One region of the Streptomyces sp. NBC_01551 genome, then DNA from elsewhere that is predicted to be linked to it. Evidence: riboswitches for the same ligand, from Rfam matches in the RefSeq annotation. Region 1 holds a riboswitch; the other holds the start of a gene.

The links. Region 1 has a riboswitch for cobalamin ahead of cobN (cobaltochelatase subunit CobN). Riboswitches for the same ligand answer to the same signal wherever they lie in the genome.
Region 2: it holds a riboswitch for cobalamin, as region 1 does, so the genes downstream of both, OG982_RS21460 (energy-coupling factor ABC transporter permease) here and cobN (cobaltochelatase subunit CobN) in region 1, are expected to answer to the same signal.

What each region holds. Positions count from the first base shown of each region.
Region 1 covers NZ_JAPEPX010000001.1:5,380,101-5,384,788, reverse strand. Annotated here, with positions in the region: gene OG982_RS24315 (precorrin-8X methylmutase) at 1-619, opposite strand, end outside; gene OG982_RS24310 (cobalamin biosynthesis protein CobG) at 616-1,854, opposite strand; cobalamin riboswitch at 2,109-2,267, shown strand; gene cobN (cobaltochelatase subunit CobN) at 2,300-4,688, shown strand, end outside.
Region 2 covers NZ_JAPEPX010000001.1:4,706,573-4,711,260, reverse strand. Annotated here, with positions in the region: gene OG982_RS21470 (BTAD domain-containing putative transcriptional regulator) at 1-1,080, shown strand, start outside; gene OG982_RS21465 (flavodoxin family protein) at 1,090-1,821, opposite strand; cobalamin riboswitch at 1,891-2,110, shown strand; gene OG982_RS21460 (energy-coupling factor ABC transporter permease) at 2,139-2,852, shown strand; gene OG982_RS21455 (energy-coupling factor ABC transporter substrate-binding protein) at 2,852-3,241, shown strand; gene cbiQ (cobalt ECF transporter T component CbiQ) at 3,245-3,994, shown strand; gene OG982_RS21445 (ATP-binding cassette domain-containing protein) at 3,991-4,688, shown strand, end outside.

The DNA of each region.
Region 1 (4,688 bases):
CGGCGGCGGCGGCCATGGCGCTGCCGCCGCGCCGACCGCGCACGATCAAGTGGTCGAGGCCCGACGCGTGTTCGGCGAGGGCGTCCTTGGACTCGGCGGCGCCGATGAAACCGACGGGGACGCCGATGACGGCGGCGGGGCGCGGGGCGCCCTCCTCGATCATCTCCAGCAGCCGGAACAGCGCGGTCGGCGCGTTGCCGACGGCGATCACCGAGCCCTCCAGCAGGCCCCGGTCGCGCCACACTTCGAGGGCGGCGGCGCTGCGCGTCGTCCCCATCTTCGCGGCGAGTTCCGGCACGGCCGGGTCGGAGAGGGTGCAGATCACCTCGTTGTCGGCGGGCAGCCGCTTGCGGGTGACGCCGCTGGCGACCATCTGGACGTCGCACAGGATCGGCGCGCCGGCGGTCAGGGCGGCGCGGGCCCGCAGCACGACGTCCGGCGTGTAGCCGAGGTCCTTCGTCAGGTCCGTCATCCCGCAGGCGTGAATCATGCGCACCGCGACCTGGGCGACGGAGGCGGGCAGCCCGGAGAGGTCCGCCTCGGCGCGGATCGTGGCAAAGGACTGGCGGTAGATCGCGGCGCCGTCCTTCTCGTACTCGAACACGGTGTACTCGCTCATTTCTTCACTGCGTCTTCGGAAATTCGGGGGGTGTTGCGCGCGTCCAGCAGGGCCGCGCCAAGGTCGGGGGCGCTGACGTGCCGCGGTACGGGCCGTCCGGGCGCGGTGAGTCGGTATCCGGTGGCGGTGGCTACGGCGTCCACCCAGTCCGTGCCGCGAGGATGCCCGCACCGGCGCTCGCAGCCGGACCAGTGCACCGGCAGCGGCCCGCGCGCCCGCTCCACGACGGCTCGCGCGTCGGCGCGTACGTCCGCGAGGGCCTTCGCGCAGCCGGGCCGCCCGGTGCAGGCGGTGACGGCCTCCCAGGCGCTGCCGGGCGAGGTGACGAGCCCGGCGCGGCCCAGCCCGGCGGCGGCGCCGAGGTCCGCGACCACCACGCTGCGCCACGGCGTGACCCGAAGCTCGCCCGGCAGCTCCCGCCACTGCGCGGTGGCGAGCCGCCCGAGCGGGATCAACACGCACAGCGCGTCGCCGTGCGGCCCGGGCGCGGGCGGGTCGGCGTACGGGCGCGGCGCGTCCGGGACGTACCGGGCGGCAATGCCACGGCCGGTCAGCCGCGCGATGAACTCCCCGGTGTCCAGGGCGTGTTCGGCGGGCAGCTCGGCGACCCGCCAGGCCCGGGTGCCGGCGGCGGCCGCGGCGGCGAGAAAGTGGCGCGCGGCCTCCAGGGCCGCCCCGGGGCCGTCGGCGGCGGCCACCTCGACGGCGTCGGCCGCCGCGCCGAGCCGGACCAGCGCCCGCCCGCCCGGCTGCCCGAGCAGGGTCACGTCGGGGTCGAGGGCGGCCACGTCACCGCGCCCGTCGTCGACGGCGAACAGGAACCGCCCGGAGAGCGCGGTGGCCTCCGGGTCGGCGCAGAGCAGCCGGTCCAGGGCGCGCACCGGGGCCGGGTCCCCGAGGGGGCTCGCGACGATGTTGCGGACCCGCTCGTGCGAGGGCGCGGGCAGCAGTCCGGCGGCGTCGAGGAGTTCGGCGAGCCCGGCGCCGCAGCCGTCGGCGAGGCCGCGGAGCTGGACGTTGCCGCGCGAGGTGAGTTCCAGGTGCCCGTCGCCGTACCGGTCGGCGGCGTCCGCGAGTGCGGCGGCCTGGGCCGGGCCGAGGAGCCCGCCCGGGATCCGGACCCGCGCGAGGAACCCGTCGTCCGCCGCGTGCAGCCGGAGCGCGCCCGGGCATGCGTCGCCGCCGTCCCGTATGACGGGTTCGTCCCGCGATGCGGCGGAGGGGGGCTGGGGCATGGCGGCGAGCATACCCAGGATTCTCCGCCCGCCCCCTGTGTCGATCACCACCCCGAACCGGCCACACCCGCACCCACCCCCGCCCGGCTGCCCGGCCGCCCGCCGACAACGGCACCACGCCGCCCCCGCCAACCCGGCCCCCGGATCACGGCGGCACACCGCCCCCGGCCGCCGCGCCCGGCCCGCTCCCGCCCGGCCCGGGCAACCGCACACCGATCGGCGGGCGGCCCGCACTCCCGTCCGGCGATCAGGGCACCTAAGATGACCTGCGGCGGACCGCTCGGTCCGCCATCGCCGAGGACGGCGACATGGGAGGAAGCCCGGTGCGATTCCGGCGCGGTCCCGCCACTGTGAACCCTGCGGAGCCAATCGGCCGGGTGAGTCAGGAACTCCCGCTGTCCTCACTGCCCGGGGCGCGGAAACCCCGAGGAAGGCCTGCCGCCGCATGATCCTGCTGCTGTCGACGTCCGACACCGATCTGCTCAGCGCCCGCGCCGCCGCGGACGGCCCCGTCCCGTACCGGTTCGCGAACCCCTCCCGCCTTCCCCTCGACGACCTGCCCGGCCTCCTCGACGGCGTCGACCTGGTCGTCGTACGCCTCCTCGGCGGCCTCCGCGCCTGGCAGGAGGGCCTCGACCTGCTGCTGGCCCCCGACCAGACCCGCCCGGTGGTCGTGCTGACCGGCGAACAGGCCCCGGACGCCCAGCTGATGGAGGCCTCCACCGTCCCGATCGGCATCGCCGCCGAGGCGCACGGCTACCTCGCGCACGGCGGCCCCGCCAACCTGGACCAGCTGGCGCGGTTCCTCTCGGACACCGTCCTGCTCACCGGTCACGGCTTCGAGCCGCCGGCCGCCGCCCCCACCTGGGGCCCGCTGGAGCGCACGCCCGGGACCACCACGGGGCCCCGGATCGCCGTGCTGTACTACCGCGCCCACCAGATGAGCGGCAACACCTCCTTCGTGCACGCCCTGTGCGACGCGATCGAGGCCAAGGACGCGCGGGCGCTGCCCCTGTACGTGTCCTCCCTGCGCGCCCCCGAGCCGGAGCTGATCGCCGCTCTGGAGTCGGCCGACGCGGTCGTCACCACCGTCCTCGCGGCGGGCGGCACCAAGCCCGCCACCGCCTCGGCGGGCGGCGACGACGAGTCCTGGGACGCGGGCGCGCTCGCGGGTCTCGGCGTGCCGATCCTGCAGGCCCTGTGCCTGACCGGCTCGCGCAGCGCCTGGGAGGAGAACGACGAGGGCCTGTCCCCGCTCGACGCCGCGACGCAGGTCGCCGTGCCCGAGTTCGACGGCCGCCTGATCACCGTCCCGTTCTCCTTCAAGGAGCTCGACGAGGACGGCCTGCCCGCCTACGTGGCCGACCCCGAGCGGGCCGCCCGGGTCGCGGGGATCGCCGTCCGGCACGCCCGGCTGCGGCACATCGAGCGCCGGGACAAGAAGGTCGCGCTCGTCCTGTCCGCGTACCCGACGAAGCACTCCCGCATCGGCAACGCGGTCGGTCTCGACACCCCGGCCAGCGCCGTGGAACTGCTGCGCACCCTCATCGCGGGCGGCTACGACTTCGGCCCCGTCGAGAACATCCCCGGTCTGGTCTCGGGCGACGGCGACGAGCTGATCCGCGCCCTGATCGAGGCGGGCGGCCACGACCAGGACTGGCTGACCGAGGAGCAGCTGGCCCGCAACCCGGTCCGCATCCCGGCCGCCGACTACAAGCGGTGGTTCGCCGAGCTCCCCGCCGAGCTGCGCGAAAGCGTGGAGCAGCACTGGGGCGAGGCCCCGGGCAACATGTTCGTGGACCGCTCCGCGAACCCCGAGGGCGACATCGTCCTCGCGGCCCTGCGCCGCGGGAACCTGCTCATCCTGATCCAGCCGCCGCGCGGCTTCGGCGAGAACCCGATCGCGATCTACCACGACCCGGACCTGCCGCCCTCGCACCACTACCTGGCCGCGTACCGCTGGATCCAGGCGCGCGCCGAGGACGGCGGCTTCGGCGCCGACGCGATGATCCACCTGGGCAAGCACGGCAACCTGGAGTGGCTGCCGGGCAAGAACGCCGGCCTGTCGGCGGCCTGCGCGCCCGACGCCGCGCTCGGCGACCTGCCCCTCATCTACCCGTTCCTGGTCAACGACCCGGGCGAGGGCACGCAGGCCAAGCGCCGCGTGCACGCCACCCTGGTCGACCACCTGGTGCCGCCGATGGCGCGCGCGGAGTCGTACGGCGACATCGCCCGCCTGGAGCAGCACCTGGACGAGTACGCGCAGATCTCGGCGATGGACCCGGCGAAGCTGCCGGCCATCCGCGCCCAGATCTGGACCCTGATCCAGGCCGCGAAGCTCCACCACGACCTGGGTCTCGAAGAGCGCCCGGACGACGAGGGCTTCGACGACTTCCTGCTGCACGTCGACGGCTGGCTGTGCGAGGTCAAGGACGCCCAGATCCGCGACGGTCTGCACGTCCTGGGCGGCGCCCCGACCGGCGAGGCCCGGGTCAACCTGGTCCTCGCGATCCTGCGCGCCCGTCAGATCTGGGGCGGTACGACGGCCCTGCCGGGCCTGCGCGAGGCGCTCGGCCTCGACGAGTCGGCGGCGACCCGTACCACCGCCGACGCGGCGGAGGAGACGGCGCGCGCGCTGGTCCAGGCGATGGAGGACGCGAACTGGGCTCCGGAGGCGGTGGCTTCGGTCGCCGCCGGGCACTCGGCGGACGTCGCGGCCGTACTGGACTTCGCGGCCCGCGAGGTCGTCCCGCGGCTGGCCGGCACCACCGACGAGATCACGCACGTGGTGAGCGCCCTCGACGGCCGCTTCGTCCCGGCGGGTCCGTCCGGCT
Region 2 (4,688 bases), 670 kb from region 1:
GCGCTCGTACGGGAGGGGCGGCGCGCGCACCAGGGCGTGGACTATCCCGGGTCGGGTGGGCGGGCGGCCGCCGCGGTGCCCGACCCGGCGGTGCTGGCCGGGCCCCGGGCCGAGCCGGTGCGCTGGCTGGGGGCCGAGCGGGAGGCGCTCGTCGCCACCGTACGGCAGGCCGCGCGGGTGGATCCGTACGCCTGCGTGGAGCTCGCGGCGGCCGGGGAGTACCTGTTCGACCTGCGCAGCGATCTGCCGGGCTGGCAGGCGCTCCAGGAGGCGGGGCTCGCGGCGGCCAGGGCGGGGGGCGACCGCGCGGGCGAGGCGCTGATGCTGGTCGGGCTGGGGCGGCTGCGCGCCTGCCGGGAGGAGTGGGGCCCGGCTCGGGCCATGGTGGAGGCCGGCGAGGCGCTGTTCGAGGGGCTCGGGGACGCGCACGGAGCGGCGTACGCGGGCTGGGTGCTCTCGTACCTCGACCGGGTCCAGGGCCGGCTGGACGAGGCGGCCCGGCGCTGCCGTCGTGGCGCGGCCGTCTTCGAGGCGGCCGGGGACCGCTACGGGCAGGCCCATGCGCTGCGCGGCCTCGGCCAGGTGCTGCTGGCGCGCGGCGAGACGGGGCGGGCGCTGGAGCTGTTGCGGCAGGCCCTGGCCGTGGCGGAGCTGGGCGGCGCGGACTGGCCCCGGATGTGCATGCTGCGCTGGGTCGCGGACGCGCAGCGGATGCTGGGGCGGTCGGACGAGGCGACGGCGGGCTTCCGCGAGGTCCTCGCCCACACCGAGCGCTCCGGCGACCTGGCCGGGCAGAGCGCGGCCCGGATCGGGCTGGGCCGGATCGCCCTGGACCGCGGGGACACCGCCGGGGCGCTGCGCGAGCTGCGGGCGGCGGACGAGCTGGGCCGGCGCTCGGGGCAGATCCTGGTGCGGGCCATCGCGGCGCCGCCGCTGGCCCGGGCGCTGTTGGCTTCGGGCGACGCGGCGACGGCCGGGGAACTGCTGGAGGAGGCGCTGGCCGACTGCCGCCGCATGAACGCGGCGCCGCTGCTGGCCCGGCTGGAGTCCGCGCTGGCCGACGTGCGCGAGCGGCAGTAGCCGCGGCCCCTACCGGTGTTCGGGGTTCGGGAAGTCGAACCGGCAGCCCGCGTCCCACAGGGAGCGCTGGTTGCCGTGTGCCGGAATGCCGCCCGAGCGCTTGAGGAGCGCGGCCAGGTGCATGAGGTTCCACGACATGAAGGTCGTGTTCCGGTTGGTGAAGTCGTTCTCGGGGCCGCCGGAGCCCGGGTCGAGGTACGAGGGGCCGGGCCCGGCCTCGCCGATCCAGCCCGCGTCGGCCTGCGGCGGGATCGCGTAGCCGAGGTGCTGGAGGCTGTAGAGGATGTTCATGGCGCAGTGTTTGACGCCGTCCTCGTTGCCGGTGACCAGCGCGCCGCCGACCCGCCCGTAGAAGGCGTACTGGCCCTGTTCGTTGAGGATCGAGGAGCAGGCGTAGAGCCGCTCGATGACCTGCTTCATGACGGAGCTGTTGTCGCCGAGCCAGATGGGGCCGCAGAGGACCAGGATGTCGGCGTCCATGATCTGGCTGTACAGCACCGGCCACTGGTCGCTCTCCCAGCCGTGCTCGGTCATGTCGGGCCAGACACCCGTGGCGATGTCGTGGTCGACGGCCCGGATGAGGGAGGTCCGGGCGCCCGCCGACTCCATGACGGCGCGGCTCTTGTCGATCAGGCCCTCGGTGTTGCTGGTCTCGGGCGAGCGCTTGAGCGTGCAGTTCACGTAGACGGCGGTCAGATCGGCGTACTCCGAAGAGTCGAAGTCCTGCGCGGGGTCGGCCACTCCCCCACCCTGCGCGGGGCCGCGCGCACCCGCCAGCGGACCGCGCCCATCCGGGCGGGATTGGGGCGGGTTGTTACCGGTCCGTCCGGCCGACTAGGGTCAGCGGGCCTTGGTGTTCGGGAAACCGGTGGGAAACCGGTGCGGCCCTCGCCACTGTGATCGGGAAGTCCGGCTCCACTCCTACGGGAAGCCACTGGGCTCGCGCGGGAGACCGTACGAACCCGGGAAGGCGGAGCCGGGACATCAGCACCCGTGAGCCAGGAGACCGGCCGGGGCGCGTTGTCCATCCACGAGGTGCTGGAGAGGTCTCCCCACTCATGCATATAGCCGAGGGCTTCCTGCCCCCGCTGCACGCGGTCGCCTGGGGCGCCGCGTCCGCTCCGTTCGTCGTACACGGCGTCCGCGCCCTCACCCGCGAGGTGAAGGCCAACCCGGAGAGCACGCTGCTGCTCGGCGCGTCCGGGGCGTTCACGTTCGTGCTGTCCGCGCTCAAGATCCCGTCCGTGACGGGCAGCTGTTCGCACCCGACCGGAACGGGGCTCGGCGCGATCCTGTTCCGGCCGCCGATCATGGCGGTGCTCGGCACGATCACCCTGCTGTTCCAGGCGCTGCTGTTGGCGCACGGCGGGCTGACCACGCTCGGCGCGAACGTGTTCTCCATGGCGATCGCCGGGCCGTGGGCGGGCTACGCCGTCTACCGGCTGCTGCGGAAGTTCGGCGCGCCGCTGATGGTGACCGTGTTCTTCGGCGCCTTCTTCGCCGACCTGGTCACCTACTGCGTGACCTCGGTGCAGCTCGCGCTGGCCTTCCCGGACCCGGGGACCGGGTTCCTCGGCGCGCTCGCCAAGTTCGGCGGCATCTTCGCGGTCACGCAGATCCCGCTGGCCGTCAGCGAGGGCCTGCTGACGGTCCTCGTGATGCGGCTGCTGATGCAGTCGAGCAAGTCGGACCTGGTCCGGCTCGGCGTCGCGAAGCTCACGGGCGGCGCGGACGCCGGCCGCACCGGGAACCAGCAGGAGGCGGCGGTCTGATGAGCCGGAACGCGAAGATCAACACCCTGCTGCTGCTCCTGGTGGCGGCGCTGGCCGTGCTCCCGCTCGCGCTGGGGCTGGGCGAGGGCAAGGAGGAGCCGTTCGCGGGCGCCGACGCGCAGGCGGAGGCGGCCATCACCGAGCTCAAGCCGGACTACGAGCCGTGGTTCTCCCCGCTGTACGAGCCGCCGTCCGGGGAGGTGGAGTCCGCGCTGTTCGCGCTGCAGGCGGCGCTCGGCGCGGGCGTGCTCGCGTACTACTTCGGCGTGCGCAAGGGCCGCCGCCAGGGCCTGGCGCAGGCGGGACAGCAGGCCCGAGCCGGACAGCAGGCCCCGGCCGGGCAGCAGGCCCCGGCGGACCAGGCTCCGGCCGCCGCCCCCGAGGCCTAGCCGGTGCTGCCGATCGACGTGGCGGCGCACGGCAGCCGCTGGCGCCGCCGCCACCCGCTCGAAAAGGCACTGCTCGGACTCGGCCTCACCGTCACGGCGGTCTCCCTGCCGCCCTGGCCCGGCGGGCCGCTGGTGGCCGCCGCCACCCTCGCGGTGCTCCTCGGCCCCGCCGGGGTGGCCGGCCGCCAGCTGTGGCGGGCGTTCCGGATCCCGCTCGGGTTCTGCTTCACCGGGGCGCTGCCGCTGCTGTTCGCGGTCGGCGGCCCGGCGGGCCTGGTCTCGCTCGCCCCCGACGGGCCCCGGCACGCCGCCGAACTGCTCCTGCGGACCTCGGCGGCCTCCCTCGGCGTGCTGCTGTTCGCCTTCACCACCCCCGTCTCGGACGTGCTGCCCCGGCTGGTCCGGGCGGGGGTCCCGGCGCCGGTGGTGGACGTCGCGCTGGTGATGTACCGGATCGGGTTCCTGCTGCTGGACTCGCTCGCCCAGGTCCGGCGCGCCCAGGCGGCCCGCCTCGGGCAGAGGGGCCGGGCCGCGATGTGGCGTTCGCTGGCCGGGCTCGCGGCGACCTCGTTCGTACGGGCCTTCGACCGTGCCGGGCGGCTCCAGGAGGGCCTGGCCGGGCGGGGCTACGACGGCGCGCTGCGCGTGCTCGTACCGCAGGCGTCGCTGTCGTGGCGGTTCCTCGCGGCGACCGGGGCCCTGCTGGGCACCCTGATCGCCGCCACTCTCGTACTCAAGGAGCTGTATCTGTGACGCGGTTGGTGGAGCTGGTCGGCGCGGGCTACGCGTACGAGGACGGTCCGGCGGTGCTGTCCGGCGTGGACTTCGGGATCCTCGAGGGCCGGGCGCTGGTCCTGCTGGGCCGCAACGGCAGCGGCAAGACCACGCTGATGCGGCTGCTGAGCGGCGGCCTGAAGCCGGGTCCGGGCGAGCTCCGGCTCGACGGCGCGGTGGTGGCGTACGACCGGGCCGGGCTGACCCGGTTGCGGACCTCGGTCCAGCTGGTGGTGCAGGACCCGGACGACCAGCTGTTCGCGGCGTCGGTGGAACAGGACGTCTCCTTCGGCCCGATGAACATGGGGCTGCCGGTGGACGAGGTCCGGTCCCGGGTGGACTCCGCACTCGCCGCGCTGGACATCACGGCGCTGCGCGGCCGCCCGACGCACCTGCTGTCGTACGGCCAGCGCAAGCGGGCGGCGATCGCGGGCGCGGTGGCGATGGCGCCGCGCGTGCTGATCCTGGACGAACCGACGGCGGGCCTGGACCCGGACGGGCAGGAACGGCTGCTGGACGTCCTGGCGGGCCTGCGCGCGGCGGGCACCACGGTGGTCATGGCCACGCACGACGTCGACCTCGCGGTCCGCTGGGCCGACGACGCGGCGGTCCTGACCCCGTCGGGCATCCGCGTCGGCCCGGCGCAGACCCTGCTCTCGGACCCGGACCTGCT